Regions from separate parts of the Synechococcus sp. BIOS-U3-1 genome, predicted to be linked through region 3. Evidence: predicted binding sites of a transcription regulator. Region 3 holds the regulator's gene; each other region holds the start of a gene.
The links. The regulator NtcA, encoded in region 3, controls nitrogen genes in cyanobacteria. The targets are predictions, from matches to a motif close to GTANCNNNNGNTAC.

Region 1 (10,436 bases), 440 kb from region 3:
CGTCTCTCCCACTGTGGCCCCCTTGATGCAGACCTGTCCGAGGTTCGATGGATGCTGTTTGTTGCCACGCGCAGTCCACATCGGGTTACCTTCGGCATCCCGTTTCACGGATTTTCCGGCTTCTCCAGGTGGCATTAGTTCCAGACCGCAGCCCACGCCGCAGTACGGGCACTGACTCTGAATGCTTTCGCAGGGACTGGTCATCAATGAGGCCGATGGAATGAGAGATCCCCGGTGCTGTTTGCACCGGGGATCTGTGATTGCAGTCGAGGCTGCTGATGGTTCAGCGAGCCAGGGCTGGCGTGGATGATGAGGGACTTTCACCTTCGTGCAACTCAGCGAAGGATCCCTTGGGTTCTTTGAGGAAGAAGAAGCAGAAGAAAGCCACGATCAGTCCTGCGATTCCCAGAATCTGGAAAAAGGTGCTGTTGGAGGCTGCAATCACCTCAGGGGAAGGATCTTTCCCTCCACCCATCCAGAGCGGCAGCAGGCTGAAAATGGTGAGGTAAGTCACGGCGCCAACATTGCCGTAGGCCCCAACCAGGCCTGCCACCTGACCAGTAACCCGGCGTTTCACCAGCGGTACGAGGGCGAATGTTGCTCCTTCCCCAGATTGAACGAAGAAGGAAGCAAGCATGGTGATCACCACAGCAATGAAGATTCCTGTAGAACCGCTGAATGTGCCCGGTTTGATCTGGCTCATCACCAGATAGCCGATGCCCAGTCCGGCTGTGAGAAAGCCCATGGTGTTTTTTCGGCTGCCGAGCTTGTCGGAGATCAGACCACCAGCTGGTCGAGCCACCAGATTTACAAAGGCGAAACAGGACGCCAAAATTCCTGCTGTCGCTTTCGGCAGGTCGAATGTGGTTTCAAAGAAGGTTGGCAGCATTGAAACCACAGCTAGTTCGGAACCGAAGTTCACGATGTAGGTGAGTTCAAGGATGGCCACCTGACGGAACTCATAACGATCTTCTTTGGGATACACCTTGGTTCCCATGATCAGATCACGGTTGGTTCGGATGATTCCCCAGGTTTGGAAGATGAACCAGATGAGTACAGCCAATAGGGCCAGTGGATATGTTCCAGTGTTTAGGAATCCAACTTTCTGAAGTCTCCAGCACAGCACGCAGAGGATTGCTGCGAAGGGAACATTCATGCCTAGCAATCCCCAGAAATCCCTCATCGAGGTCACTTCAAGACCTGCAGTCTTCTCAGGTCGTTGATACTCCTTTCCTGGCGGCGTGTCGCTGACATTGAAGAAGTAAATTACCCCATAGACGGCGGAGATAATTCCCGTTAAAGCAATCGCTCCTCGCCAGTTCAGGGCTGGGCCAGTCGGCAGCTCGAATCCCCCGGAGAAGGAGAGAAAGCCAGCTAGGGCTACCAGGCTCAGCGCTGAGAAGGCGGAGCCGAAGTTACCCCAGCCGCCATAGATGCCCTCTGCCAGGCCAATTTCTTTGGGAGGAAACCATTCGGCCACCATGCGGATGCCGATTACGAAGCCAGCGCCCACGATGGAGAGAAGCAGTCGAGACACCACCAGTTGATTGAAATCCTGGGCTGATGCAAACATCAGGCAGGGAATGACCGAGAACACCAGCAGGGTGGAATAGGTGCGGCGAGGACCGAATTTATCCAGCAACATGCCAATCAGCACACGGGCTGGAATGGTGAGTGCAACATTGCAGATTGCAACCGTACGGATCTGACCGACAGTCAGTCCAAGATCTGCTTTAACGGTTGTGGCCAGTGGTGCCAGATTGAACCAAACGACAAAAGTTAAAAAGAAAGCAAACCAGGTGAGATGAAGTGTTCGGTATCTCCCCTGGAATGACCAGAGTTCGCCAAGCATGGGGTTTGTTGGTGTAGAGATTCAAACCCCGGTGTCGAAACGAAGGCACTCAGGATTTCAAGATACGGCGCTCATGCAGACCGCCGATTAATTGCACCATTTGGGGCCTTTAAGAATCGTTGCATTGGCTACAAAATTGCATTGCTGAGGTTTTGCTTCAATTGTGTTTGTAAGTGACTTGAGTCTTTTTAGTAGTCGTTGTGACTGCACTGTCGTTGGCCTGAGGTGTTACCAAGGCTCAAGACCTTCGGTTCTATGTCTCGTCGTCTTCTGGGTGTTGTTCTTGCCGGCGGTGCCAGTCGTCGCATGGGTGCAGATAAGGCCTTGCTGAGCCATCCGGATGGATCGCGCTGGCTTGAGGCTCAGGTCCAACTGTTGCGCTCAGCGGGTCTTGAGGTCTGTGTGCTGACGGGTCATGTCAGTCATCACGAGCTGCTTAGCACTCGCAAAGGTGTGACTGTCCAAGCTGAGCCATGGCAGCCGGCAGGTCCCCTCTGGGCCTTGAGCTGTCTCCTGCACGATCGTGATGATGAAGCGCTGCTCACCTTGCCTGTGGATATGCCCGGCTTACGTCTGGAAGCATTGCAGCAACTGATCCGTTGCTGGAGAACGCAGCAATCCAGAGCGTTTGTTGCCGATGATGGCTCCAGGCTCCAGCATCTATTTGGCATCTATCCCTCCGGTGCGCTCTATCGCAAGGCGCTTGACGATGAGCTGACGGAGGGGAAGGGTCGTTGGCGCGGCTGGCTTGAACGTATTCCTTATGACACGGTGAAACTTCCCCCTGATCAGTTGGTCAATGTCAATCGGCCCATTGATCTGGCAGCGTTAATTCGATGATTGCCGCATCTCCCCCGATTGACCAGAGGGCTCGAGCGCTCGGGGTGCTGCGGATGTCGCTCACGGCACGCTGCAATCTGGCCTGTCCTTATTGCTGCCCCGATGCTGTGGATCCCCCAGGTCTGCTCAGCCTTGAACAGCAATTGCGACTGATCCGGGTTGCTTCCCGATTGGGGGCCCATACTCTGCGGCTCACCGGAGGCGAACCGTTACTGAGCGATCGGTTGCTCCCGCTGCTGGAGCAGGTTGCCTTGGGGCGTGCCACTCCTGGCAATCCTCTGCAGGGTCTACGGCAGGTGGCACTCACCAGCAACGGTGTCTTGCTGACGCAGGAACGGGCTCGTGCTCTTCGTGCTGCTGGCCTCGAACGGATCACCATCAGTCTTGATGCGGTCGAGGGTGAGGTGGTGGCGCGCATGGCTGGCCTGCGCGGTGGCGAGCCTGCTGGAACGCGACTGATTCAACAGGTACTGGCTGGTCTTGAGGCGGCTCGTTCGGCCGGATTTGACCCTGCTGTCGGCGCCCTAAAGCTCAATGCGGTGATCCAGCGGGGCGTGAACGACGATCAGTTGATTCCTCTAGCAATGTTGGCCCGTCAGCAAGGGCTGGAGCTGCGCTTAATCGAATTCATGGATGTGGGCAATCGCAACGGTTGGGCCATGGAGCAGGTTTTGCCTGCAGCCGTGATGGTCGATCGCATCAGCCGCCAATGGCCGTTGTCGTCACTCGGTCGATCACCGGGTGGTACTGCCTTGCGCTGGCGTTATCGCGATGGCGTCGCTGCCATTGGTGTGATCGCCTCAATTACTGAGCCGTTCTGCGGAGACTGCAACCGACTGCGCATTACCGCTGATGGGCAAGCCTTCACTTGTCTGTTTGCAGCTCGTGGAACAGATCTGAAACCGGCTCTGACCAGTGACGATGACCTGGAGAGAGAGATCTGTGCCCTGTGGCAGAGAAGGCTCGACCAGTACAGCGAGGAGGGCCGGGGCCAGGCTGCTTTCAGGACGTCACCTCATGCAGAGATGGCTTATCTGGGTGGCTGAACCGTTATCGACGGCACCGTTTCAGTAGAGAAAGCTCGGTAAAAACAGTTCAGAGTTCGGGCCTTCATCCGGCCCATCGGTGATGTTCGAACTGTTGTCTTTCGAGCGGTTTCGCGACACGCCTTCTGTGCGTTTCTTTGACGTCACGGTTGAGACGTCCAATGCCCGTGATCTGGTGATTCACTCCGGCCCTGCCGTGAGTCCACCAGATGACCCCGAAACAGGGGCCTGGCAGTTTTATATGCATCCCAATCAGGAAGACAATCTTCTGGCTGCCAGTGGTGGACGAACGTTTTACTTGGTGAATCTTGCCTGGGAGCAGCCGTTTCACATCGTCAGGCTTGAAGGTGGTGGCGATATCTTGCGCATCCCCCCGCGGACCTTCCACCGTTCCATCTCTGATCCGGATGGCTCTGTGGTGTTGAACCAGGCTGTTCGAAAGCCTGGAGTGTCTCTTGTGCAGGAATTTCGCGTGTACAACAGTGCGCGGATCCCTTCGCTGATGAATGCAACGACGACGTCGGATGCCAAACCCCAACTGCACGGGGTCAGACCCCTGCCACTAGCGGCTTAGGTCAAATTTTTTATAAGTCATCTTCAGTGAGGATGGCTTGCAACAGCGCCATTTCAGTGGATGTACGCGACACCTCGGTATTTCAATTCGACTCTTTCCCGTTGGGCTTCGGCCTGGCGTGTTTGATAGACCTGCCGGCGATAAGTGAGCTTGATAGCTGGTTTTTTTGCAAACTCTTTGTACTGGTCGTAGGTGTGGCCGCGATAGAGAAGCGTACTCATGATTCAGTTATCCGAAGCAAGCTCAGGTCCCCGTTCCATGGCCTGAGTTGTACTGCGCTTCACCCAAGGATGAAGTGAACGTTGTGTAGTAACTACTACACGACAATTTTGATTGAGTGGATTGTTGTTGTGGTTTTCAAACTGATACCAGTTTCGAAATGTTTTGGATTTACTGACTGCTGATGTTTTGTAGCTGACTGAACACATTGGTGAACAACTGGGCCCCGCTTTTTTGCAGATGCCCGCCAAGTCGCTTCCAGTCGTTGCGAAGCTGATCGGCTCCGTTTTTTCCGATTGCGCTAACGATGTAAGCGGCGTCGGCTTGAATCCACCGCTCCAGGTTTGGTTTTGAAATTTCGAGGTGGCACTGAAGGCCTACGGCATGTCGATCGATTTTGAACACTTGCTCTGGGCAGTGCAATGACGATCCAAGCAAGGTGGCCTCATCGGGAAGTCGGATGCGGTCGCCATGCCAGTGCAGGGCCAGTGCACTGGGATCAAGGCCATGGAGTAGTGGTTCTTCGCTGGGGTCGACCAGCCAGTGGATGGCTCCAATCCCCAGTTCCTTCAGGGGTGCAGAAGGTTCTCCCACGCTGAGCGGCTCCACCGATCCTCCCGCCGCCACGGCTAGCAATTGGGCTCCCAGGCAGATTCCCAATACTGGTTTTTTCTGCCGATGCCAGCTCGACAGCCACTCCAGTTCATGACGAAGCCAATCCATCTTCGGGTCGTTGCGTTGGTTCACCCCCATCGGTCCTCCAAGCACCACGGCAATGGTGTCTGGAGTGCTGGCCGGGTCGGGTAGTTGCTCTCCGAGATCTGGACGGATCGTCTGGATGCTCATGCCTCGTTGCATTGCGAGTTCATGGATCAGATCAGGACCCTCGTGATCAACGTGTTGAATCACCAGCAGGGATTGATTCATAACAAGAGGTAGCGCTGAGAAAGTGGCAGCTCGTCGGCGGGCGCTCATCTGAGCAGCTTGCCATCAGCGAACACCTCATAGGTTTATGAGTCGACGCTCATCTTCGGCAGGGTGGAGTTGAGCTTCGGGGAGCTTTTGTTGATTCAGCGGGTGTCCGCGACCGCCATACAGGTTCGTTCAAGCCCCAACTGTTGTTGGAGATCGGCATCCATCGCGTAGTCGGCTGTATATGCTCGTACATCCAACATCTGACCTTGTGGAGACATCATCCAGAGTTCCAGCTGAGCCTCTTGTGGAGCTTCAAACCAGAACATCTCTTTGGGCATGACAACCTTTTCCAGGTAAAAGTGCGATTCCCCAATGCACTTCACAATCACCATCTTGTCAGTGTTGTTGCGGTACGCGCATTCGATCATCTAGTTGCAAAACTCGCTCCTTTAATATCGTCAAAATCTGACAGGTCAAATGTCTGATTTGTCACAAAACGAGCCTCTGCAATATTTCAATTTTACAGGCTTGATACCAAATCTTTTGATTCGGTAGTTGTCGCAACATTGATTGAAGTTCGCTGTGTTACACCCATCATCTTTTGTTCACTGATTTCCACGAAAAGCTTTAGTTCATGCTCAGCCTCAAGCTGCTGCGGTTGTTGAAGCGTTGGCCTGGACTTCGAGTCTTGCTGGTGAGTGGTTGGGACGTCTAAGTCTGATGGCGCTTGTTGTGTAGCTCGGTGACTCGCGCCCGACTCTGCCTGCTTGTGCGAGGTCCATTGCAAAGGATGGATTGCAGCTGTTCAGTCGTGACCAGCTGGGCAGCTGATGTGCGATCGGCGAGGCCAGCAGACCGCTCAGGCTTGGGCGCAGCAGGTCTGCAAACCTGTGCAATGCAAGCTCCTCTCCATGACGGTCGTAGGGAAGACGGTTAATGGCGGAGTCGAGCCCGAATTGGCGCACTCTGTCTTCTCCGACACGCCGGTAAAGCACCTCCAGGGTGGGTAGTTGATCCATCGACATCACGCAGCCCTCGTGTTCCATCAGGCTGCGCAAGACAGTGCAGAAGATTTCGCTGGCCATGCGTTGCAGGCCTTCGTCAGGTTTGTTCCCCAGGCTTTTGTGCTTGTGATCGAACAACCCCAGATCCACCTGCGTAATCCGGCTGGGTGCCACGTGGCGATACACCTCGGAGAGCAGTCCCATCTCCAGTCCCCAGTCGGAAGGGATCCGCAGGTTCATCGCCAGGTCGCGGGTGAAGGCGAATTCACCAGCCAGTGGATAACGAAAGGTCTGGAGGTAGCGGAGGTAGGGCAGTGCGCCGAAAATCTGTTCCAGGCTTGCCAGTAAGGGGCCAACGAACAATCGTGTAGCGCGCCCCTGCAGCGCCTGGGTTTCTAACGAGAGTCGGCTGTAGAAGGCCTTCACATAGGCCATCCCATGGGATGGGTTGAGCAGTGGTCGCAGCATTCGCTCCGGATAGCCAGAACCAAAGGTGCGGATGTCTGCGTCAAACAAGCCGATCACTTCCGCCTGCTGGCAAGCCACTCCCAGTCCTTGCCAGACAGCCCAGCCTTTGCCAGGTGGGCCGGTTAGATCCAGGCCCAGGCTGCCCATGGAGGAGAGCACTTCATGCACTGCCGGGCCGTTGGTCCAGTGCACCTGCACTGGGAAAGGCATGTTTGCAAAGAAGGCTTCGGCTGCATCGACGTCCTCGATGCTGTCGGCGGAAAGGGCGATCACCAGACTGGAAAGTCCCGTAAGCGTGGATAAGGTGTCGCGGATCAGGCTCAGGGCTGGCCGCTTGAATTCCTCCATCAGACACGGAATTAGCAAAGCGGTGGACCTTTGCCGAAGCTCCTGGTTGAAGTCGATGGCGTCGAGATTGCCAAGGCTGTAATCATGAACCGTGGTGATCAGGCTTTGCTGAAAATCCATGCGGTGTTCGATGCGACAACAGAGGAGAAGAACTTGTTCCATACCTGAACGACGTTCTGGTGGAACCTGATGCAGCCTCCGCGCGATCAAACGCTGCGAATCCTGCTAAGTGATCTCTACCCGCATAATTCTTCCGCCGATCTCCAAGCGTTGTCGTCGCAATTGCTGCAAATTCTCGGACCGGCTTCGGCGTTTGCCGATTCGGCAGACCCGAATCACTGCTGGCATCGAGACGATGTGGTGCTCATCACCTATGCGGATTCTGTCGTTGATGATGCAAAACCTGGATTGCAGGGGCTTCGCAGCTTTGTGAATCGCCATCTGCAGGTGTTTGCATCTGTGATTCATGTGCTGCCGTTTCTTGAGTCCACCAGTGATGGTGGGTTTGCCGTTTCGAGTCATGAGCAGTTGGAGGAGCGGCATGGCGACTGGAGTGATCTCGCTGCGTTGGCCGAGGGCCGTCGATTGATGGCCGATCTGGTGCTCAACCATGTTTCTGCATCTCATCCATGGGTGCGTCAGTTTTTGAGAGATGAGGAGCCTGGTCGCTTGTGTGTGCTGGAAGCTGCCCCTGATCCCTGCTGGGACGACGTGGTCCGTCCGCGCAGTTCAGCGCTGTTCACCCATCTGCGGAGCTCTGTCGGTCAGCGTCAGGTGTGGACCACATTCGGACCGGATCAGGTTGATCTGGATTGGCGTTGTCCTGAAGTTCTGCTTGGCTTCACGCGTTTGTTGAAGCAGAAGCTCGCCCATGGTGTGCGCTGGATTCGACTCGATGCCGTTGGCTTCGTCTGGAAGGAGCCGAACACCTCGTGCATTCATCGCCCTCAAGTCCATCGACTGGTCGAGGTGCTGCGACATCTGCTCACCTACGCCTGCGCTGGTGGTGGCGTGGTGGTGACGGAGACCAACGTTCCGGAGGAGGAGAACCTCTCCTACCTGCGCAGTGGTCGCGAAGCCCATCTCGCCTACAACTTCCCGCTTCCTCCCCTGTTGATGGAGGCCGCCATGAGCGGGTCTGCTGATCTGCTGAACCGCTGGCTTTCGCGCTGGCCCCAACTGCCAAACTCCACTGCATTGCTCAACTTCACGGCATGCCATGACGGCGTGGGGTTGAGGCCTTTGGAGGGTCTGATGCCCCAGCGGCGTCTGTTGAATTTGCTGATTGCCTGTGAGCAGCGAGGTGGCTTGGTGAGTCACCGTCGACTCGCTGATGGGGATGATGTTCCCTATGAGATCAACATCAGCTGGTGGAGCGCCATGGCCGATGCCGGTGTCGATCCAGCTCATCTTCAGCGCCAGCGTTTTCTGCTCACCGAAATGCTGAAGTTGGTGCTTCCAGGCATTCCTGCCTTTTATCTACCAGCCTTGCTTGCGAGTCCGAATGATCTGGCTCGCTTTCGTCAAAGTGGTCATCGCCGGGACATCAATCGCCCTCAATTCAAAGCAGCAGCGCTGGAGCGGCGCCTTGATGATCCCGATAGCGATGCAACCGCTGTGTTGACGGCTCTGCGCCATGCACTCACGTTGCGTGCCGAGCTACCTGCACTGCATCCGGACAGCGTCTTGGACGTGCTTAGTGTCGATCGCGTGGATCGTGTCGTTCTGCGTTGCTCCCATCAGGGTCACAGTTTGGTGGCTGTGCACAACTTCACAGCCTCACGTTTGACGTTTGATCCCACCGTTATGGGCGGCCGAGATGATCTGGTCTGGGTCGATCGCCTCACTGATCAGCAGTTTGCGCCGCGAAGGCGGCATGCACTCGAGCCGTATGCCGTGCTCTGGCTGGTGCAGGCATGACGATGACTCCACACTCCAACTGGTGGGTTGTGACTGATCTCGACGGCACGCTGATGGATCATCACTACGACTGGTCAGCCGCGAAGGACGCGATCCGTTGCCTTCAGCGTCACGGCATTCCCGTGATCCCCTGCACGAGCAAGACGGCTGAGGAGGTGCTCCGCTTTCGTGAGTTGGCGGGTCTGCATGATCCGTTCATCGTCGAGAACGGTGGGGCCATCTATGGAGAATCCGCGACTGGTGAGGTATGGCGCCAAGACCTGGGTCCATCCTGGAGACAGCTCAGACCGCAACTTGCTGATCTAGAGCGTGAGCTCGGGGAGCCGCTCCATGCCCTTGATGATCTCAGTGACATGGATGCCGATCGGCTCTTAGGCCTCAGCGGTGAGGCTCTGCAGATGGCACAACGCCGTCAGTGCAGCGTTCCCTTCGTCCCACCGAAGCTCCCTGAATCGCGGCATCGTCTTCGGGTGCTGGCTGAAATGCGTCAGCTGGGAGTGGTGCAGGGCAATCGTCTTGGTCATCTGCTGGGTGCCGGGGTGAGCAAGGGCCAGGCATTGCAGACTCTCAAACAACGTCAGGGAGTTCCGGACGTGAAGGTGCTGGCCCTGGGGGATTCGCCGAATGACCTGGCGCTGCTGGATGCCAGCGACTGTGCGGTGGTGGTTCCAGGAGCAGCCGGACCCCATCCCGAGCTGAAGGTCGGCGTGGCCGAGGGTCGTTACCAACTGGCGCCAGCACCCCATGGCGAGGGTTGGTCGGCAGCAGTGTTGAAGTGGATTCCAGGGTTGCACGACAACAACACACTCCTTTCCTGAAAGCCTGTTCTGCCTCAACCAAGAAGCAGCTGCTGCCACAGCAACTTTGCTTCTGCAGAGGGATGCAGCTCCATTCTGTCGACCTGTTTGAGGGACCTGCAGCCCAGGCTGTTGATCAGCAGCACCTGGTCGTCGGCTTGCAGTGTTGGACCAATGCGCGTGGCTGTGACGAGTTTCTGTTGAAGTGCTTTGGCTCGCATCACACCTGGCAGGCAACCGCTGCTCAGCGGTGGGGTGATCCAGTGCCCTTCTCGCTTCACCAGCAGGTTGGCGCTGTCGCCACAGCAGAGATCACCGCTTGTATTGCGCAGTAGAGCCAGCTCTGACCCCAGTGCTTGCGCTTCCCGCCTGGCCTGAATCGACTGGCCGTAGGCGAGAGTCTTGCATTGGCTCAGAACACTGTTGGCGTTGCGTTGTTCCTGAACACTGATC
Region 2 (10,436 bases), 970 kb from region 3:
TGAACCCAGACCACTGGGGGCCGTGCGGTGATCGCGCCGTCCACAAGGACGTGTGTGTTAGCGGCAACATCCATAGAAAGAGAAGCGTCTTGCCCTAACCATCCGTGGCGCTGCGTCGCCATCTCCCGAGTTTTTGGTTGATCGCCACACTGGGTGGTGTCATATCCCTCTGTGGTTACGCGTACTGGTGGGAACAGCAGTTGCCGAGTCGCCTACGTGAAGCCTCTTCACAGGGAGATCTTGAGGCATGTCTGCGATATAGCGAACAGCTGGCAGCACTGCGGTGGCTCGACCGAGAAGCACCCAGTGAACAGGCCGTCTGCCGGCGTCGCCAGGCTGAGCTGAGCTGGCAGGCGGGCGACAGCAGCCAAGCAATCAACCTGCAGGCACAGCTCGTGAATTCGAATGTGGGCAGTGCAGAGCAGAAACGCAGTGACCGCTCGAGATTGCTCAGTTGGCGCCAGACACTGCGCGAGCGGGCACTAGATCAGTTCCGAGCGGGAGATCTCGAACAGGCGCTCACCACCCTCAGGCCCCTTGAACAAAAAGGCCAAAGACCAGGAACACAACTCAGCGACAGCCTGCGCGAGACCTGGAACCGAAACAAGGTCGATCACGAACGACTGAAAGACAAAGTGCATCGACAGCAATGGTGGGAAGCACTGAGCGTTCTCAATCAACTGGACCACCCATGGTGGCAAACCCATGCCCTACCTCTGCGCAGACAGGTGGAGGAAGCCATTCAGAATCTGCGTGATCGGCAAGAGCACCACAGTCATGGCGCCTTACCCGCTCACACCGTCGATCCTGAACGTCTCAATACAGCGGTGGAAGAGCGACTATCCAGCGGCATGGATCCATGGAGTGCCTTTGTCGCCGGATGTGCTGATCTGGGTGGCGTTCTGGTCGAGGAAGGACCCGAGAGTCTCTGCAAAGCAAAGAATCGGTGAAACCGACGACGGGGAGGAGATTCAGTTCCCCTCCTGATCACTCCTCAGAAAGACGCCTTCTTCACCATCCACATCCAGCAGCCTGAGCTCGATGGTTTCGGTCCGCCGCGTGGGCACAGATCGACCACAGAAATCAGGCTGAATCGGCAGTTCTCGATGACCGCGATCCACCATCACCAACAGCATCACCCTGCGAGGCCGACCCCAGGCCTGAATCGCTTCCAGAGCAGCACGCACGGTGCGGCCTGTGAAAATCACATCATCAACCAACAGCACATCACGTCCTTCGACACTCACCGGCAGCTCGGTCGCCTGCACAGGCCTCATCGCCACACGCTCGAGATCATCGCGATGGAAGGTCGGATCTAGCGTGCCCTGAGCGATCGTCTGGCCGCTCTGCTCTTGGAGAAAGCGCGCCAACACTGCTGACAAATGAACTCCACGAGTGGGTATTCCCAGCAGGAGTAACTCCTTCACCTCTCCAACACATTCAAGAACCTGAGAAGCCAGACGCGACAGTGTTCTGCCGACGTCCTCGGCGGAAAGGATCTCGATCCGATCACTGTTCCCAGACGTCACCATGACCGATGCAGTGGGGTAGGTGAGTGTATGTCGGATATCACCTGCAGATCCGCAAAAGCTGACCATCGTCAGCGCAGGAGTTCACTACGGGAGGGATCCGGGGGTAACTTGTGAATCTAGAGAAGGCCTTAAGAAGGGATAGAGCTGAGTGAACGTTGCCGATCGCCATTCAGGACGACCAAACAGGGAGCCAGCCATTGCTCCCGTTGTTCTGGCGATCCTGGATGGGTGGGGCGAGCGTTCCGACACCGAGTACAACGCCATCCGAGCCGCAGACACTCCCGTCATGGATGCGCTGCGTCACGCCTATCCGCAGACACTGATCCAGGCGAGCGGCTCCCATGTGGGATTGCCTGATGGACAAATGGGTAATTCTGAGGTCGGGCATCTCACCATTGGGGCGGGCAGGATCATCCGCCAGGAACTCGTGCGCATCGGCGACACGGTGCGCGACAACAAGTTGAGAGCCATCCCGAAACTGGGTGAGTTAGCCGAACGTCTGCGTGCAAGCAACGGCACGCTTCACCTGCTGGGCCTCTGCTCGGACGGTGGAGTGCACAGCCATGTAGATCACCTCTGCGGACTGCTGCACTGGGCCGCCGACGAAGGCCTAAAACATGTTGCGATCCACGCGATCACCGACGGACGTGACACACCCACCCAGAGTGCGCCGACCTATCTGAAGCAAGTTGAAGCTGCCATCGAGGCCAGTGGTTTAGGTGAAGTCGCCAGCCTGTGTGGCCGGTACTGGGCCATGGACCGCGACCGGCGCTGGGAGCGCACGACCCGCGCCCATGAACTGCTCACCTCCCCTGAGGTTGCGGTGAGTCAGTTGTCAGCAGCTGAAGCACTGCAAGCGAGTTACGACAGTGGCATTACCGATGAATTCGTGGAACCCACGCGTCTGCGAGCGACCCATCTGAACGATGGCGATGCGTTGCTGATGTTCAACTTCCGACCTGACAGGGCTCGCCAGATCATTCAGTGCCTAGCCAGAGCAGATTTCTCTGATTTCGAGCGAGCCCATCAGCCTCAGCTGGATGTGGTCACGTTCACGCAGTATGAGGCTGGCCTCCCCGTGGAGGTTGCATTCCCGCCCGAGTCACTCGATGACCTGCTGGGTCAGGTGGTCGCAGCTCGCGGACTGCGTCAGTACAGAACAGCGGAGACCGAAAAATACCCCCATGTCACCTATTTCATGAATGGTGGTGTTGAGCAACCGCTTGAAGGAGAAGACCGTCATCTGGTGCCCTCGCCCCGTGTGGCCACCTATGACCAGGCCCCGGCCATGAACGCCGAAACCCTCACCGTGAGCTGCATCGAAGCCATCCAGAAGGGCATCTATTCCCTGGTGGTGATCAACTACGCCAATCCAGACATGGTGGGGCACACCGGCGTCATGGAAGCCGCAACTGAGGCAATCCAGACGGTTGACCATTGTGTCGGACGACTGCTGAATGCAGTGGGACGCATGGGAGGCACGATGATCATCACTGCAGACCATGGCAACGCCGAGCGGATGCAAGGCGACGATGGCCAAGCCTGGACGGCCCACACCACCAATCCTGTTCCATTAATTCTCATCGAGGGAGAACGCCGCAAGCTGCATGGCATGGGCAATGCGATCCGTCTTCGAGACAACGGAGGTCTGGCTGACATCGCACCCACTCTTCTGCAGCTGCTAGACATCGAGAAACCCGAGGCCATGACTGGCAGCACCCTGATCGAACCGATCGAGACACCAGTGCCCTCGACCGCTCGCCTGCCACAACCGGTCTGATCGGCTCGGACATAAGATCAGCCCATGATTACTACCGTTCTCTCCTGGATCTGGATCGGCAGCGGCCTTTTATTGATCCTATTTGTGCTTCTGCATAGCCCCAAGGGTGATGGCATGGGGGGACTGGCAGCTAGTGGCAGTACATCGTTTACAAGCTCTAGCAGCGCAGAGGCGACCCTCAACCGCATCACCTGGATCACGCTGGCCATCTTTTTAACGCTGGCAGTGATTCTCAGCGCTGGTTGGCTGAGTTAAATCTCACACCCCACAAATCTTGCAAAAGCCTGGGCCCAAGGGTCCAGGCTTTGTTCTTTCAACAACTCGGAAATTAATGAAATTGAGGTGAACCAACTCGCTCGGCGTAAGCCTCCTCACCATGTTCAGAAACATCGACCCCCAGATCTTCAGCGTCGTTTGGCACACGAAATGGCAAACCACAGCCACGCAAGATTCCAGCAATGACAAGAGTGCCAAGCGCAGCTAATCCGTAAGCGACGAGAACAACCTGAAACTGATCAGCGATCAAGCCAACCCTGCCCTTCTCAGCAAAAACCTGCGCTGCGGGGTGAGTGGCGATCAACTCAGTGCTAGCGAAGACACCGGTCAGAATCGCGCCGACCGTACCGCCCACGCCATGGACGGCAAAAGTGTCAAGCGAATCATCAAAACGGAGCGACACCTTGACCTGCACGGAGAGATAACAAATCAAGGCTGTGATCGCTCCAATCGCCATACCAGCCCCTGGCCTCACAAAACCAGCAGCTGGGGTAATGCCAACCAAACCAGCCACCGCGCCGGTTGCCATGCCCACGGCCGTTGGCTTGCCATCTCTCCAGGTTTCAATCAATGCCCAAGCAACCAAGCCTGTTGCGGCAGAAATATGCGTGGTCGTGAAGGGGAGCTCAGCACCACTGACACTCAGCTGACTACCACCATTGAAGCCAAACCAACCGAACCAGAGCAGACCTGTGCCAAGCAAGATCTGAGTCACATCATGTGGGGGGCGCACCGCATTGGGCCACTGCTTGCGCCACCCAACAAGGCCAGCAAGCACGAGAGCAGAAACACCAGAGCTGATGTGCACCACCGTGCCACCAGCGAAATCAAGGTCTTTGCCAAGGCAACCACCTCCCCAGACCATATGAGCGAGAGGGGCATAAACCACCAACAGCCACACAGGGGTGAACACGCACCAGAATCGAAAACTGATCCTTTCCACCAAGGCTCCTGAAATCAGAGCCGGAGTGATGATTGCGAACATGCCCTGAAAGAGAGCGAAGCTGAGGCCTGGTATCGCCAGACCATCCCAAATATCGGGAATGTTCTCCAACATGGCGTAGGAGAAAGGATTGCCAATGACGGCATTCAGAGCTCCACCGTTGGAAAAGGCAAGACTGAATCCAAAGCTGACCCACACGAGCGTGGCAATGCCCATCATCACGAAGCTCATCGCCATCGTGTTGAGCACGTTGCGAGCCTGAACGAATCCTCCGTAGAAAAACGCCAGTCCAGGGGTCATCAACAGCACAAGTGCCGCCGAAGTGAGAATCAGGGTGTTGTCAGCTGCTGAAAGGGCAGCATCTTCCGCATAAGCAGGAAGAAGGGCAGAGCTCAGCAGTTGAAACGCTGGGACCACCAGCAGGGCGATCAGGAATCGCCTCAGACGGGGCTTAAACACGTACTTTCTGTAACCCTCGATACGATTTCAGAACGCCTGCACCAAAAACTGTTCACTACGAACATTCGACGGAGCTGGCTGGCATCCAGAACACAGCGCTGGACGTAAGAGCCCCGAGCCCTCACTCTCCCTGTCCTGAGTCACTTGAACGCTCAGTTTCTCAACGCCTGAGGAGGGCCAATGCCCAAACCAATGGATCAGCATGATGATGACGTCAAGAACCTGCTGAAACTCCCTCCTGAATTCCAATCCTGAGCCGAACAAAAAAAGCCCCGCAAACGCGGGGCTTAATTGACCGCCGAGGCGGTTTTGCTTGAGGGGCTGAGACTCAGTAGTCGAAGTCACCACCACCCATGCCACCACCGGCTGGTGCGGCATCCTTTTTCTCGGGCATATCGGCAACGATGCATTCTGTGGTCAGCACCATGCCAGCAATTGAAGCGGCGTTCTGAAGACCAGAACGTGTCACTTTGGCGGGATCAACAATGCCTGCAGCCAGCATGTCGACGTAGTCACCATTAGCAGCGTTGTAGCCGTCATTGAAGGACTTGGCCTTCACATTTTCAGCCACAACAGCCCCGTTGACACCTGCGTTCTCCGCGATGCGCATCAGCGGTGCAGTCAGAGCGGCAGCCACAATGTTAGCTCCGATCAGCTCTTCACCTTGGAGGCTGGTCGAGGCCCACTGCTCGAGGGTAGGAGCCAGGTGAGCCAGCGTGGTGCCGCCACCAGGAACGATGCCCTCTTCAACAGCAGCCTTAGTCGCGTTGATGGCATCCTCAAGACGAAGCTTCTTGTCCTTCATCTCGGTTTCAGTAGCAGCACCCACTTTCACCACGGCAACGCCACCGGCGAGCTTGGCAAGTCGCTCCTGAAGCTTTTCCTTGTCGTAGGTGGACTCGGTTTCGTCCATCTGCTTACGGATCTGCTCACAGCGTGCTTTCACGGCACCGTCGTTGCCTTCAGCCACGACGGTGGTGGAATCCTTATTGATGGTCACGCGACGAGCCGTGCCCAGCATCTCGATCTTGGCGTTCTCAAGCTTCAGACCAGCGTCTTCCGTGATCAGCTGACCATTAGTCAGCACAGCCATGTCTTCCAACATGGCTTTACGGCGATCACCGAAACCAGGGGCCTTAACGGCAGCCACATTCAGAACACCACGCAGACGATTGACAACGAGGGTGGCAAGGGCTTCTTTCTCAATGTCCTCAGCGATGATCAGCAGAGGCTTGCCGGTGCGGGCAATTTGCTCGAGCACTGGCACAAGATCCTGCACAAGGCCGATCTTTTTATCGGTGAGCAAAATGTAAGGCTCGTCGAGGACGGCCTCCATGCGTTCCGTATCAGTGGCGAAATAGGGAGAGATATACCCCTTGTCAAAACGCATACCCTCGGTGACCTCCAGCTCGGTGGTCATCGACTTGCCTTCCTCCAAGGAAATCACGCCTTCCTTACCAACTTTGTCCATGGCATCGGCGATCATCCGACCCACTTCCTCGTCGTTACCAGCAGAGATAGTTCCCACCTGAGCGATGGCGTTGCTGTCAGCGATTGGCTTGGCGTTTTCCTTGATCTTTTCGACCAGAAAATCGGACGCTTTGTCGATGCCTTTCTTCAGAGTGATGGCATTGGCACCAGCGGCAACGTTGCGCAGGCCGGCCTTGACCATGGCATGAGCCAAAACAGTCGCAGTCGTCGTGCCGTCACCAGCTGCGTCATTGGTTTTGGATGCGGCCTGACGAATCAGAGCAACCCCTGTGTTCTCAATATGGTCCTCGAGTTCGATTTCTTTGGCGATCGTGACGCCGTCATTGATGATCTGAGGAGCACCAAATTTCTTTTCGAGTACAACATTGCGACCCTTGGGGCCGAGAGTCACCGCAACGGACTCGGCCAGGATGTCGATGCCCTTTTCAAGAGCGCGTCGTGCGTTCTCGTTGTAAATGATGCGCTTGGCCATGGGGGCAAAAATTGATAGGAGAAATAGATGGGTGACTACCGACCTGTCTTAGGCACGGTGCAGTCAGAAGCTGGTCAGTTGACGATGGCGAGGATGTCCTTCTCGGAAAGGAGCACAAACTCATCGCTTCCGAGCTTGATATCGGTGCCTGCATACTTGCTGTACAGGACCTTGTCACCAACGCCGACTTCAGGAGATTGGCGTGAACCGTCGTCGTTGTGCTTGCCAGGGCCAACCTGAACAACTTCGCCCACCTGAGGCTTTTCCTTGGCGGTGTCGGGAAGCAGGATGCCACCGGAGGTTTTCTCCTCGGATTCTGAGACCTTGACGAAAACGCGATCGCCGAGGGGTTTAACAGTGGAGACGCTGAGAGAAACAGCTGCCATGGGTTCTTGCAGGAGCAGGGACAGTGCGCCGAAGCGCCGTTGCGACTCGAGCTGGCACTCAAGGTCGTCGAGTGCCAACCTATGACCGGGTTCTGCACTTCGGCCACAGGGCAAGCGTGCGGGTGACCGAACCACTCGCCCGTCCCTCGCGACGGTGGTATCGTTGCCCCGCTCAGTAGCGGATTGCTTTAGTCGCTTCCCTCTAACACCCCCTTACTTATGGCCGCTGCTGCTCCCGCCTCCGCCGGTACCAAGGGCGTTGTCCGCCAGGTGATTGGCCCGGTTCTGGACGTGGAATTCCCCGCCGGCAAGCTGCCCAAAATTCTCAACGCTCTCCGCATTGAAGGCACCAACACCGCCGGGCAGGCGGTCGCCCTCACCGCTGAAGTTCAACAGCTGTTGGGCGATCACCGAGTTCGCGCCGTCGCAATGAGTGCCACTGACGGCCTTGTCCGTGGCATGCAAGCCCTCGACACCGGTGCGCCGATCTCAGTGCCCGTTGGCGAAGGAACTCTTGGTCGCATCTTCAATGTGCTCGGCGAGCCTGTCGATGAACAGGGACCCGTCAAATCCGATGCGACAGCCCCGATCCACCGTTCAGCACCCAAGCTGACTGAATTGGAAACAAAGCCGAAAGTCTTTGAGACCGGCATCAAAGTGATCGACCTCCTGGCTCCCTATCGCCAAGGCGGGAAAGTCGGTCTGTTCGGTGGTGCCGGTGTTGGCAAGACCGTGCTGATCCAGGAGTTGATCAACAACATCGCTAAGGAACACGGCGGAGTTTCCGTGTTCGGTGGTGTGGGCGAACGCACCCGTGAGGGCAACGACCTCTACGAGGAATTCAAAGATTCAGGCGTGATCAACGCTGATGACCTATCCAAGTCAAAGGTGGCTCTCTGCTACGGCCAGATGAACGAGCCCCCCGGTGCTCGCATGCGGGTTGGCCTCTCAGCACTCACGATGGCCGAGCACTTTCGTGACGTGAACAAGCAGGACGTGCTGCTGTTCATCGACAACATTTTCCGTTTCGTTCAGGCAGGCTCAGAGGTGTCCGCGCTTCTCGGACGTATGCCATCAGCTGTGGGTTACCAGCCGACCCTCGGAACTGATGTGGGTGAACTTCAAGAGCGGATCACCTCCACTCTCGAAGGATCCATCACTTCGATTCAGGCTGTCTATGTCCCTGCTGATGACCTGACTGACCCGGCTCCCGCGACGACCTTTGCTCACCTCGATGCCACGACGGTTCTTAACCGAGGACTCGCATCCAAGGGAATTTACCCAGCAGTAGATCCTCTCGACTCCACCAGCACCATGCTTCAGCCGGCTGTTGTGGGTGACGAGCACTACCGCACAGCTCGCACTGTTCAGTCCACACTTCAGCGTTACAAGGAACTTCAAGACATCATCGCGATTCTCGGTCTCGACGAACTCTCCGAAGACGATCGTCGCACCGTTGACCGTGCCCGCAAGATCGAGAAGTTCCTCTCTCAGCCTTTCTTCGTGGCTGAGATCTTCACCGGCATGTCTGGCAAATACGTCAAGCTTGAAGAAACCATCAGTGGTTTCAACCAGATTCTTGCTGGAGAACTGGATCACCTCCCCGAACAGGCCTTCTACCTCGTTGGCAACATCGACGAAGTCAAGGCAAAGGCCGCGAAGATGGCCGAAGAAGCCAAGTGATGGCATCAGGGGCATGACATTCATGCTCCTGTCCCTTTGACTTTGCTCCCACGCTTTTAACCCAAACACTCCATATCCATGTCTCTTACCCTCCGCGTGCTGGCACCAGACCAGAGCGTGTTCGATGGCTCTGCTGATGAGGTGATCCTCCCGAGCACTACTGGACAGCTGGGCATTCTTCCCGGCCACGTTTCACTTCTGGCAGCACTCGATGTCGGAGTCTTACGCGTCCGCGCGGATGGAGACTGGAAATCCATCGCATTGATGGGTGGGTTCGCCGAAGTGGAGGCCGATGACGTCACCGTATTGGTGAACTCCGCTGAGCTGGGAAGCTCCATTGATGGCAGTTCTGCTGAAAGCGAACTACAGGCTGCACGCAACGCCGTCAGCAAAATGGAAGGCCAGCCAACCTCACCAGAAAAAGTGAAAGCCCAACAGAACCTGAACAGAGCAAGAGCTCGTGCCCAGGCAGCCATCAATCAAGACTGATTATCAACGCACCGAAGAAAGCTTCACTGCCTACGGCAGGATCAAACCGATAAAACCAAACTTTTGATCTCTAGGATCCCTCTGATGATGTAATTCATATCTATGACGAACCAGATCAATCCAGTTCAAATTAACCATCGACTGAATCACAGCCTGAAGCTTCACACCTGCTGATTGACCCTTATTCCATTCAGGAATGCAGCCGGATCGAGAGCGATATTCTCTGGAGATCTAACTTCGAAATGCAGGTGAGGCCCTGTACTACGACCTGTATTACCCATCCGGGCGATCAGATCACCCCGACTAACATTGTCACCAACTTGAACAAGAATTTCATTGCAATGCGCATAACGCGTCTTGTACCCATCAGGGTGCTGAATTTCAATCATCAATCCATAAGCACCGAGGTAATCTGCGAACACCACCTCTCCACGCCGTGAGGCCTTAATCGCTGTTCCAAGGTGATTAGCAATATCAATGCCCGAATGATGCCGCGACCAACGTGGCCCAAAACCCGAAGTAAAAACGCCTGAAGTAGGCAGAGAATAGGCCTTCAGGGACAACTCATTGAGATAATCAGCGAACGATGCAAACGAACAGAGTTGAGCACGAGAAACGGATGCCTCATTAGAGCTCTCGATAGACCATGCAGCTGTTGGGAGCGAAACAGAATCAATCTCAGCAACAGCAGACGCCTGCAAACAATGCTGATCGAACAATGTGATTATGGATTGCTTGTTGGACAATGACTGGAAAGCCTGAAAAACATTGTTTTGACGCTGTCCAAGAAGGCTTCGCGTCTCAGATTTCTGAGTTTTGAACGGATCAAGGCCATTCAAAATATCTGGAGTCGATGTGGTTGCAACCGTCGCAGAAGAGAGTCCAAGAACAAACAGAGGCGCGAAAGAAATCAATCCATTAAAAA
Region 3 (10,436 bases):
AATCCGGGTGAAAAATATGCATCAACTCGGCACAACGTCGGATTCATGGCGCTTGAGCTGCTCACAACACGTGAGGGTGGGAATTTCAAGGCGATGTCAAAACTTCATGGTGACCTCGCTGATGTCGGTTCCGGTTGCGCTCGACTCAGGTTGCTGATGCCCCAGACCTACATGAATGACAGTGGCCGTTCGATCCGTGCAGCACTGGATTGGTTTGATCTGGGGATTCATCAGCTGATTGTGCTCGTCGATGACATGGACTTGCCGCTTGGACGGTTGCGCTTGCGGGCGCGCGGTGGTGCCGGCGGACATAACGGTCTGAAGAGCACTATTCAGCATCTCGGCACCCAGGAGTTCGCCCGCCTTCGTATTGGAATCGGCGCTCCCGGTCGCAATCCTGAGGAACGCCGTGCCCGCACGGTGTCTCACGTCCTTGGTCAGTTCAACCGTGCTGAGGAACCTCTCCTTCAGGAGGTGCTGCGGGAAGTGTTGTCCGGCCTCGATCACATCCAGCGGCAAGGCTTGGATCGGGCAGGAAATGCCATCAATGCGGTGAATCTGGAGCCTGCTGTTGATGGCGATCCGGCCTGATGGCGCCATTGCCTGTCACCACGGCTCATCTTCGGGTGCACCAACACAGCTTCCGAGACAAGTGTCTGCAGGGTGAGGTTCAGGCGGGTGGCTTCACCTGGACATTTCACTGGTTGTTTGACCGGGGTGAGCTGAGTGTGGAGCCCTCCCTGGGTAGAGCGTTGATTCAGGACGCGTTGCTTCGCTTTCTTGTCAAATCCGACTACAGGCTGGAAGCCGGAGGTGATTACAGCTTTACTGTGAGGGCGCGTTTCTGAGAGGAGCTGGTCCCGGCCAGAAGATTTGGCGGCCCAGCTCCGATTCAAGAATGACCAGGGCAGCCACGGCATCAAGTTCGGTAGGTGGTATCAGCAAACCTTGGGGGATTAATCGCCGCCATCCTCTTGGCGGCCATAGCTGCCAGTAACGCTTGCGAGCTTGCAGTGTGGTGCCGCGCTCATCCACCAGCTTGACGGGAAGATCCTCAGGAAGCTCATTCCTCAAGCTGTCGCTGGCTGTGCCATCCCCCAGCACTAAGCATTCAACGGGCGCGATCTGCCTCCAGCACTGCAGGGTGTGCAGCACAGCCTTGGTTGCAACGACATGACCTTCGATGACGCAGTCACTTTCGCAATCGACCAGGACTAACCCGCATTTGTTGCGTCCTGGGTCAACAGAGACGATCCAGCTCATGGAATCTCGTCCTGAAGCGTTGAAGTTGGCCGTAGCCGGCGGCTCGGACGGAGCTCGACGGCTATGGCATCGGCGGTTTCACTACGCTGCGCGGCCACTGCTTCCAGTTCAACCAGTCCGCCGCTTCGCTCGGTCAGCTCTCGGGCGAGTGTGTTGACGGCGTTGGCATCAAATTGAAGTCCTTGGCTGAGAGACCCCCGTCGGCGGACCTCCGCCAGGGTGGACGCCAGCAGCAGGTTGATGCGGTTTCGCACCGCTTCTGGATTGGTGTCTTGGCTGGCAAGAGTCGTTTTGGCCAGAACCTCTCCCTCCATGGTGATGGCCACATTGGGACGCACATCCGGAAAGGCGTAAACCACGCGCTCACCACGCAGCACATTGGCCGCTGAGCGCAGCAGCACCACCCAGGTGCCAGGTTTGCGGATGGCTTGTTCCAGCCTTTCAATGTCCTGGCGGGGCACAAGGATGATTTGGCGATCCGGAGCCTGTCCAGGCAGAACCTTTTGAAAGGCCTGCAAATTGGCTTCTCGCAGCACCTGGTCAATCACTTGCCTGGCTTGATCAGGACGATCCAGCTTGAGCGTCACAGTGGCCAATGGCTGGCCACTGCTAATGGCGACATCTCCACGGCGTAGGGCCAGCAGGTTCTCCTCCAGTTGCTGGAGCTCTGATTCGCCGGAGCTGATCCGTTCCCGCACCGCCCGAAGTTCATTATCCGTGCGTTGGATTTCCGCATCACGGTTGCGCACGTCTTGGCTAAGTCTCTGCCGTTCCGCCTCAAGTCGGCGAGTCTGCTCCTGCAGGGGTTGAAGTGTGCTGCGCAGCTCGTCGGCTCGTGCCTGGGCATTCGCCAGGATCTTTCTGGCTTTGATTTCATCGGCGCGAGCTTCTTCGAGTTGCTGACGAGCCTGTCGCTGAGCATTGCGGCTGCCCTTCAGATCTGAGCGGCTGCTTCGTAGGCGTGCTTCGAGGTCGTTGAGTTCAAACAGGCCAACGCGCAGCTGACGGCTCACCAGAAGCATCAGTCCAAGCGACAGAGCACTGATCAGGCTCCCCGTGAGCACAGTGATCACTACGGCGGTTTGACGCGGGCGAAGACCGAAAAGGCTCAGACGGGCCTTCCCGACTCTCGAACCCAGTCGATCACCAAGGGTGGAGAGCACCCCCCCGAGGATCAATAGAGACAGCAGCAGAAGCCAGCCGGTCACGGACGTTCAAACATGCGGTAGGCCTATGAGGTGCTGCCTATCTTCACCTGTCGAGGGGTTAACTGAAACGTTTGGCCAGTGCAATCGGATCCAAAACAGTGATCTTCTTGCGGTCAATTTCGACTAGGCCTGAATTGCGTAGATCGCCAAGCAATCGCGTGATCGTGACACGCGTGGATCCGATCGCTTCGGCGATGGCCTGATGAGACAAACGCAGGTCAATGGTGATGCCTTGGGGCCCAGGCACGCCGAAGTCCCTGCAAAGGACAAGCAGAAAACTCACCAGACGGGAGGACATATCCCGGTGTGTGAGTGTTTCAATCATGGTCTCGGTCTGCAGAATTCGGGTGGAAAGACCCTGAAGCAAAAGCAATCCCACGCTGGTGTTCGCTTCGATCGCCTGACGCACGGAGCTTGCGGGTGCCGTCACCATCTCCACTCTGGTGAATGCCACAGAGTGATAGAAGCGATCGGAGCGATGGCCGGTGAGCAGTGAGAGAACGCCGAACAGGCTGTTCTCTCTGAGCAGGGCAACGGTGATCTCTTCACCCGACTCATACACCCTTGACAGCCGCACAGCTCCTCGTCGGATCAGATAGACGCGCTCGGCGGGGTCGCCAGGAAAAAAGATCGTCTTATTCCGTTCCACCATTTCGGTGCTGGCACCATCCAGATCACGGATCACTTCCAGCAGGGTGCGGCTGGCTGGGTTGGGCGCATTGGTCAGGCTTGTTTCTGCGGATCGCCCAGCTTGGGGAGCAGTCCGACTAAAGCCGCGCATCACTTCAGCCATGACCAACGCATCAATGCGTGGAAGTTAAGGAGCGATGCGCTGTCACCCTGTAGCAACGAACACGGTTCTCCTTGCTCAGTCCTCATGCAGTGCATCCAGCTGGGCAGCCATGAGTTGCTTGAGCCCTGGTTCAGCAAGGTCCAGCAAACTGTTGAGCTGCTGGCGGCTGAATGGTGCGCCTTCAGCAGTGCCTTGTAACTCCAGCAGATCGCCGGCATTGTTCATCACCACATTGAGATCCACATCGGCCCGACTGTCTTCGCTGTAGTCCAGATCGAGCAAAGCCTGCCCCTCGATCAGCCCAACAGAGACAGCCGCCACCTGGTTGATGACTGGATTGGTGCTGATACGACCTTGTTGAAGCAGCCGTTCGCAGGCTTTGTGCAAAGCGAGCCATGCCCCTGTGATCGATGCTGTTCGAGTTCCCGCATCCGCCTGAATGACATCGCAGTCGATCAGCAGGGTGTTCTCACCCAGCGCCTTCATATCGATGGCGGCCCGAAGGCTGCGGCCGATCAGGCGCTGGATCTCCTGGGTGCGTCCTGACAGTTTCATCAGTTCCCTGCGCTGACGATCAGGGGTGGATCCAGGCAGCAGTCGATATTCAGCGCTGAGCCAACCCAGCCCCTGATCCCGTCGCCAGCGCGGGACGCCGTCTTCCTGGCAGACGCTGCAGAGAACGGTGGTGCGTCCGGTGCTCACGATGACGGAGCTCAGGGCGAAACCCATGGGATCCCAGTCGGTCGAGAAGGCCCTGAGGTCGGCGGGTTGGCGGCCATCGTTGCGCTGGGTCTTGCTCATGGGGAAATCGATCTAGATCTTGAGCCTGCCAGTTGGCGTAGAGACACTAGGGATGGTGTCAAAGGGATTGTGATTTGAGTTTTCGCCGCTAGATTCAAGTGCCACTGGGTCAATTCGATTCCAGTTACGACGGAAGCGACCGAGATGACCGCCAGCCTGGGCCCAAGCCATCGTTCCCGCCAACAGAGCGGTGCAGATCATCGGGTTCTGAATCGTGCCGGCTTGCATTCCCTGCCATCTCTCCAGCCACAACAGCCCCTGCATTTAGTAGCTCCTGAGGGGCAGTTGCAGGTGCATACCTCTCCCTATCGAGGAAGTTTCGGCACAGTGCTCAGCCAGGCCCTGCGTACCGCTGGCCTTGGCAGCCGTGTCGCAGTGATGCAGTTTCTCAAGGGTGGAGTTGCTCAGGGGCCAGATGCTGCGATCACGCTCTGCGATCGCATGATTTGGATGCGGCCTGCGGTGATCGGATGTCTTTCTGAACCGGCCAGTTCATCCGAATCCACGACTTTGGATGCTGTTCAAGCGATCTGGCAGATCTGTCGCCGTCACTTGGCCAGCGGTGATCTTGATCAATTGGTTCTGGACGAACTCGGCTTGGCCATTTCTCTTGGCTATCTCAATGAAGCAGAGGTGCGTGACAGCCTGGACGCACGTCCTGGTTCCATGGATGTGATCATCACAGGACCGTCGATTCCAGAATCTCTCATGGGTCTGGCGGATCAAGTGACGGAACTGCGCAGAGGTTTCTGATGCTCAAGAACGACCGTTGGATCACTGAACAGGCTGCCGCCGGCATGCTCGAACCCTTTCAAAAAGGGTTGATCCGCCATTTGAATCCCGAACAGAAGCTGGCGCCTGTTCTCAGCTTTGGGTGTTCTTCCTATGGCTACGACCTGCGTTTGTCGCCTCAGGAATTTCTGATCTTCAAGCACGTTCCGGGAACAGTGATGAACCCCAAACGGTTCAATCCTGGAAACCTTGAACCCACAGAGCTTCACCACGATGATGACGGTGACTATTTCATCCTTCCCGCCCATTCCTATGGCTTGGGTGTGGCTCTCGAAAAGATGAAGGTTCCGCCGAATATCACTGTGATCTGCCTCGGCAAAAGCACCTATGCACGACTGGGGATCATCGTGAACACCACACCAGCTGAAGCCAGCTGGGAGGGGCATCTCACGCTTGAATTCAGTAACAGTTCAGGAGCTGACTGCCGCATCTATGCGAATGAAGGCATCTGCCAACTCTTATTTTTTGAAGGTGATCCCTGCGACACCACTTACAGCGATCGACAGGGCAAATACCAGCATCAACCTGAGAGGGTGACACTGGCCAAGGTTTAATTCGTCAAGGACTTAATCGCCTAGATCTAAGTCAGCAGGGCTGCGACAGTTTTTTGATTTAGGGAGCCAAACGCGCCTTGTGCAGGCGGTTTTTCTCGTACCAGGCAGCGAACTCAGGTGTCCAGTTCTGGAGATGTGGCCACATCAGGTCACAGAGCTCTCGGATTTCCTGCTGTGCATCCAGTTTGGAGCGCAGATCAAGGAAGTGGAGGAAGGCACGCAGGCTGAAGCTCACAACAAAGTGCTGTCGGTAGTCGAACGGCAGGATGCCTCGGGCATGTTCTTCAGAAAAACCTTCTCGCAACAGATCGCGATAGCGCTCTGCTGCTTGTTGGCAGATTTTCAGATCGATGAGTCGTTGCTCATTGACGTAGGTGTATTTCTTGCCAAGTCGGTCTCGGTATTCCCCGACGGGACGCAGGTAAAACACTTCCTCGAGATCCAATTCCCCATCAGCAGCTCTGCAGATGCGCTCGCCGGTGTAACGCATCGATTGCACATCGAAACTCACGCCCACCCTGTGCGTTCGCGCTTGCTGCATCACCGAGTGTGGAAACCACCCCACGTTCAGCACGATCTGTGCATGTTCCAGTGGGCCGTAATGGCCTTTCATTCCACCCAGCAGCCGCTTGATGCAAATTTCTCCAGCTCTCGTTTCGTCCGGCCACTGATCCCGTTCCATCACCACGAACCCCTCGCTGTAGTCCTGGTGCATGCCGGCATACACGCTTTGCTGGGGATTGGGTGTGGCGGCGATCAGTTCGACCCTGAAGCGGGAATCCATGGGGTTTTGAGGTGTCGTGTACGGGATGTCGTTCGATCATCGCCTCTCCGGTGAGCATCGACCGGATTTAGGCGTGGCTTCGTGGACCGGTGGAGTCCGCAGTGGTGCTCTCAGGGAGAGGACTCGTGCTGCCTACGCCAGCCAGAGCTGGGAGTGGGCTGCCGTGCATCAAGGCGTTTGCGATCGAATCCAGCTCGGTTTCACTGCGTGCTCCAAGCGACCGACCACGCATTGTGCCGTCTGCCGAGAACAGGTTCAGCTGGGGAATTCCAGTGACGTCGTAGCGATCGGTCAGATCAAGCCAGCGCGGATTGTCGATGTTGACCAAAACCACATCCAGATCGGCATTGTGACGTTGTTCAACCTCCAGCATCGCTGGAGCCATTTCACGGCAGACCTCACACCAGTCGGCATAGAACTCGAGGATCGTGGGCCGACCGTTACTGAGCGCTACTTCTGGGGCAAGCGAACGTCTGGCGAGCTGATCCAGGGGCGATTCAATGGAACCGCCGTTGCGCACCAAGAAAAGGCTGACAGCCAAGACCAGCGCTGAGATCAGCAGTAAAACTTTCTGCAATGTGGTGAGGCTGGAGTTTGAAGCGCTGTCGGTCATCTCGGACTGACATCAATGGCACCACTCTGACAGGACAAACCGCTTGCTGTTGCTAGCGTCTGACCGCAGATGTTCGCGTCGTTGATGACGCTTGTCCGCCGCGAATCTGCCTCCAAGCCGATGCCCGTCTTGCGTTTTCTCCTGTTACCGCTTCGGGCTCCGCTGCTGATCGTTCTGTTTGTGGTGTCGCTGTTCCTCGGCCATCACTGGGCGATCCAGGAGGCCTGGCTGGCTGAGGCCCACTCGATTTCGGTCAGCACGTTCTGGGCACTCGAGATGATCCAAGCCGTGGTGGTGGTGGTGATCTGCACCATGCCCGATCTGCTGTTACGTCAGCTTTCCATGCTGATGGCGTCGAGTCGTGTCCTCAGTTTGATGGTCACGCTCACGCTGTTGATCACAGTTGGCCTCTACGTGCTGAGTTTGAGTCTGTTGTCGGATGTGTTGATCCTGGGGTCCGCCACCCTGCTGGCGCGCCTTGACCTCAGTCGCATCAAAGTGGTTCCCCCTCCGCAGCTGATGGCGTTTTGGCTTGCAGTCATCGTGATGACCGGTATCTGGATCGGGCATGATCTGCCCAACCTTCCGGGTTCAATCAGTGCAGCGATCCGTGCCGCCATCGTGACCTGAATTGTTGTTCAGATAGGCCCAGAGATTACCCAATACTTTTTTGGTGTAGAGACGAGTTTCAGGGTAAGGAATGCGTTCGACCCACAGCTCAGGATCCTCGTCAAGTTCAGCGCTCACCCATGATTCTGCTGCTCCAGGCCCCGCGTTGTAGCTGGCCACTGTCAGCCAAGGATTGCCTTGCCAACGGTTGAGAAGACCTTCTAGATAGCGGGCCCCTAGAGTGGCGTTGCGCTGAGGTTCGCGCAGCTCATCGCCACTGAGCTTTGCTCCCGCTACTTCAGCGGCAGTGGTCGGCATGAGCTGCAACAGCCCTACGGCTCCAACGGGTGAAGCCACGCCTGGTGAGAACCGAGATTCCTGGCGTGCAACAGCCAGAAGCAGCTCCAATCGCACCTTTTCCTGCTCTGAAGCCGCCACGAACAGAGGCAATAATGGTTTGGGGTGAAGGCTTTTGTGCAGTAGTTGGCGTGTGTTGCAGGTCGGTGACACCAGGCGCAGACTTGCTCTCCACAGACGGCTGAGCCCGGTCCAGTAATCATTCATCCCCAGCCGGAGCCGCCCTTCCAGGAGGAGTTGTTGCGGGGATGGATCCGCCTGTCTTGCGTCGCTGCGCCAGGTCTCCCAAGCTTCCTGATTCAGTCCTAGGCGCCAGAGCTGGTCAATCAACGCACTGCCGCTGTTGAGAGGGGTCCATGTGAGGGCGGAGTTCGGCCGGACCGTTTCTGTGGCATTGATGATCTCGTCGCCTGAGAGAACCGGCAACTGTCCAGATCCAAGCCTGGCCTGAGCTCTCCAGGTGTAGTAGCTGGGTGGTTGTTCACGGATCAATGTCTGCCAAATCCGTCTCGCTTCCTTGTCGTCTCCGAGTTTGTCCATGCTCATCCCCAGCCAGAACTGCTGGCGCGCACGCAGGGGGTCAGGCAATTGTTCGGTTGGGATCGCAGCGAACCATGTCCTCGCCAATTCCCATTGACCTGAGAGGAGCGCCTCACGAGCCAGGTCCCATTGCAGTTGCCAGCTGGCTGGATGGCCTGGCCAGCCTTGCAGTACGACCAACCCTCCTTCGCCCCCTGCCAGACGGACCCGCGCTGCGGCCACATCGGCGGAACGCTTCTGGAGAGATTCAGGCAAAGCGTCGATGAGAGCCCGTTTCGGACGCAAGGGCTCGCTCAGCAGCGCGGCAGACTCAAGGGCCTCCTTGCTATCCGGATCATCCTTGGCCAGCTGCACCAACATCGCTTCACCGCGTTGCTGTTGATCCTTGTTGGCTCGAAGCAGTGTTCGCCCGATTGCCAGGGCTTTTGATGGTGCCAGAGGAGTTCCCTGCAGGCAAAGTTCAGCGGATCGTCCATCCCCGAGCTCAGCCAGGGATGCAGCCAGCTGCAGACGCTGCTGCTGCTGCAGTCCTTGGCCTGTGATTGCGCCACAGGCCTGGCGAAGCAGACGCTCCGCTCCAGGCCAGGTGGCTCCCCAGCGGGCCAGATGTATGGCGCTCGCTTGGACTAAGGCCTGCTCGGCATCATCCGGGATTTCAGCTGCGGCCGCTAGGGCAGCGGGATGGGCGGGTTGAAGGCTGAGCAGCTCCTCTCTCAGTTGCGGCTGGCGATCAGCAAGGTGATAGCGGGCATCGGCACTGGCCACCGAACTGGGAAAACGTTGGAGTAGATCTCGCCAGTGTTGTTGCTCCTCCTGATCGCGGCCCAGTGTCTTTGCCGCCAGGGCTTGTTGTTTCAGGGCCACAGCGGCCATTGGAGCTGGTCCCCAGCCCTGGCCGGTGAGGAGGTGCCTGCGCCTTTGTGGAGAATCGCTGCTGCGGCTGCCCAGCATCAGGGCGGCTTCGCGTCGCTGCTCAGGGTTTGTGGACCAGCGGTAGTGCGTCCAGAGCTGCGCATCACTCAGCTCCGGCGTAATCGGATTGTGCTGGCTGAGCAATAGGGCGCGGCCACCCAGGATCGCCAGAACAGTCAGGAGCGTGGTGCCGCCGAGAAGCAGCGGTCCGCGGGTCTCTGGAGTGTTCAAGCCGTGGCTGAAAACTGCTGGCATTCTGTGCCCAGCAGGATCGAATTGGATGGTTGCTCAGCGGCGGCAACCGCGACCTGGCCAGCGCCAACGCTTGCGCCTGGTTGTGGCTTTAGGGCTGGCTTTTGTGGTTTGGGGCATGCGCTGGCTCTGGCCCTTGCAGTGGCTGCCTGGCTGGGTCGTGCTGCTGGTGGTTTTGTGGGCTCTGCTGGAACTGGCAGCGCTGCTGCTTGTTCCTCAGCGCTGGAACTGATCGGCATCGTGCGGCTGTGGCCCTGTCCCTGGCTCAAGGATCGGTTGTCTCAAGGCTCTTAAGGTTCAATCCACAAATGAGACCTCATGGCCTCTTCTGCTGCCCATCCGCTCGGTTCACTCCAGTCTCCCGAGGTCAGTTTTGGGACGGATGGCCTGCGGGGTCGTGTCGGTACGGCGATCACGCCCGCTCTGGCTTTGCAGGTGGGCTTCTGGTGTGGACGCGTTCTGCCATCGAATGGCCCCGTTCTGATCGGGATGGATTCCCGCTGTAGTGGTTCGATGGTTGTGGCAGCTCTGACTGCAGGCCTCACAGCTGCAGGTCGTGAGGTCTGGACGCTTGGTCTCTGCCCAACGCCAGCTGTTCCAGGCTTAATCCGCCGCTTTCAGGCGTCGGGTGGGCTGATGGTTTCGGCAAGTCACAACCCGCCTGAAGACAATGGCATCAAGGTGTTCGGGCCAGACGGCAGCAAGTTGGGTGCCGCGTTGCAACGCCGCATTGAATCCGGTCTGCGTGGAGAGGTGGACTCTGCTGGGTCGATGAGTGCCTGTGGCACTGCAAGCCACCGCGCTGAATTGCTGGAGCACTATCGAGACAGTCTGTTGAGCAGCGTTCAGCATCACCGGCTTGATGGCGTATCGATTGTGCTCGATCTGTGCTGGGGCTCAGCAACAGCCTGTGGTGCAGAGGTCTTCCGCTCACTTGGTGCCGACCTCACAGTGCTGC

Region 1: SynBIOSU31_RS14325 (molybdenum cofactor guanylyltransferase) is a predicted target of NtcA. The motif match lies at 1,905-1,918, and genes of this name have one in related genera.
Region 2: SynBIOSU31_RS11660 (ammonium transporter) is a predicted target of NtcA. The motif match lies at 5,000-5,013, and genes of this name have one in related genera.

The regions. Positions count from the first base shown of each region.
Region 1 is NZ_CP047936.1:2,647,257-2,657,692, reverse strand. It holds gene SynBIOSU31_RS14335 (molybdopterin oxidoreductase family protein) at 1-204, opposite strand, end outside; gene SynBIOSU31_RS14330 (MFS transporter) at 284-1,852, opposite strand; gene SynBIOSU31_RS14325 (molybdenum cofactor guanylyltransferase) at 2,108-2,692, shown strand; gene SynBIOSU31_RS14320 (GTP 3',8-cyclase MoaA) at 2,689-3,738, shown strand; gene SynBIOSU31_RS14315 (redox protein) at 3,821-4,312, shown strand; gene SynBIOSU31_RS14310 (DUF4278 domain-containing protein) at 4,366-4,533, opposite strand; gene SynBIOSU31_RS14305 (type 1 glutamine amidotransferase) at 4,703-5,506, opposite strand; partial or broken gene SynBIOSU31_RS14300 (DUF1830 domain-containing protein) at 5,701-5,874, opposite strand; gene SynBIOSU31_RS14295 (glycosyl transferase) at 6,091-7,386, opposite strand; gene SynBIOSU31_RS14290 (alpha-amylase family glycosyl hydrolase) at 7,456-9,186, shown strand; gene SynBIOSU31_RS14285 (HAD-IIB family hydrolase) at 9,183-10,004, shown strand; gene SynBIOSU31_RS14280 (aminotransferase class IV) at 10,019-10,436, opposite strand, start outside.
Region 2 is NZ_CP047936.1:2,114,028-2,124,463, forward strand. It holds gene SynBIOSU31_RS11635 (Hsp70 family protein) at 1-31, shown strand, start outside; gene SynBIOSU31_RS11640 (hypothetical protein) at 105-950, shown strand; gene pyrR (bifunctional pyr operon transcriptional regulator/uracil phosphoribosyltransferase PyrR) at 972-1,532, opposite strand; gene gpmI (2,3-bisphosphoglycerate-independent phosphoglycerate mutase) at 1,681-3,312, shown strand; gene secG (preprotein translocase subunit SecG) at 3,337-3,567, shown strand; gene SynBIOSU31_RS11660 (ammonium transporter) at 3,641-4,990, opposite strand; gene groL (chaperonin GroEL) at 5,319-6,953, opposite strand; gene groES (co-chaperone GroES) at 7,028-7,339, opposite strand; gene atpD (F0F1 ATP synthase subunit beta) at 7,559-9,022, shown strand; gene atpC (ATP synthase F1 subunit epsilon) at 9,101-9,511, shown strand; gene SynBIOSU31_RS11685 (M23 family metallopeptidase) at 9,673-10,425, opposite strand.
Region 3 is NZ_CP047936.1:372,178-382,613, forward strand. It holds gene pth (aminoacyl-tRNA hydrolase) at 1-591, shown strand, start outside; gene SynBIOSU31_RS01695 (DUF3146 family protein) at 591-848, shown strand; gene SynBIOSU31_RS01700 (resolvase) at 826-1,263, opposite strand; gene SynBIOSU31_RS01705 (DUF3084 domain-containing protein) at 1,260-2,471, opposite strand; gene ntcA (global nitrogen regulator NtcA) at 2,530-3,264, opposite strand; gene rph (ribonuclease PH) at 3,340-4,065, opposite strand; gene SynBIOSU31_RS01720 (cob(I)yrinic acid a,c-diamide adenosyltransferase) at 4,210-4,818, shown strand; gene dcd (dCTP deaminase) at 4,818-5,411, shown strand; gene thyX (FAD-dependent thymidylate synthase) at 5,470-6,195, opposite strand; gene SynBIOSU31_RS01735 (thioredoxin domain-containing protein) at 6,263-6,808, opposite strand; gene SynBIOSU31_RS01740 (hypothetical protein) at 6,929-7,438, shown strand; gene SynBIOSU31_RS01745 (lytic transglycosylase domain-containing protein) at 7,400-9,481, opposite strand; gene SynBIOSU31_RS01750 (hypothetical protein) at 9,507-9,710, shown strand; gene glmM (phosphoglucosamine mutase) at 9,797-10,436, shown strand, end outside.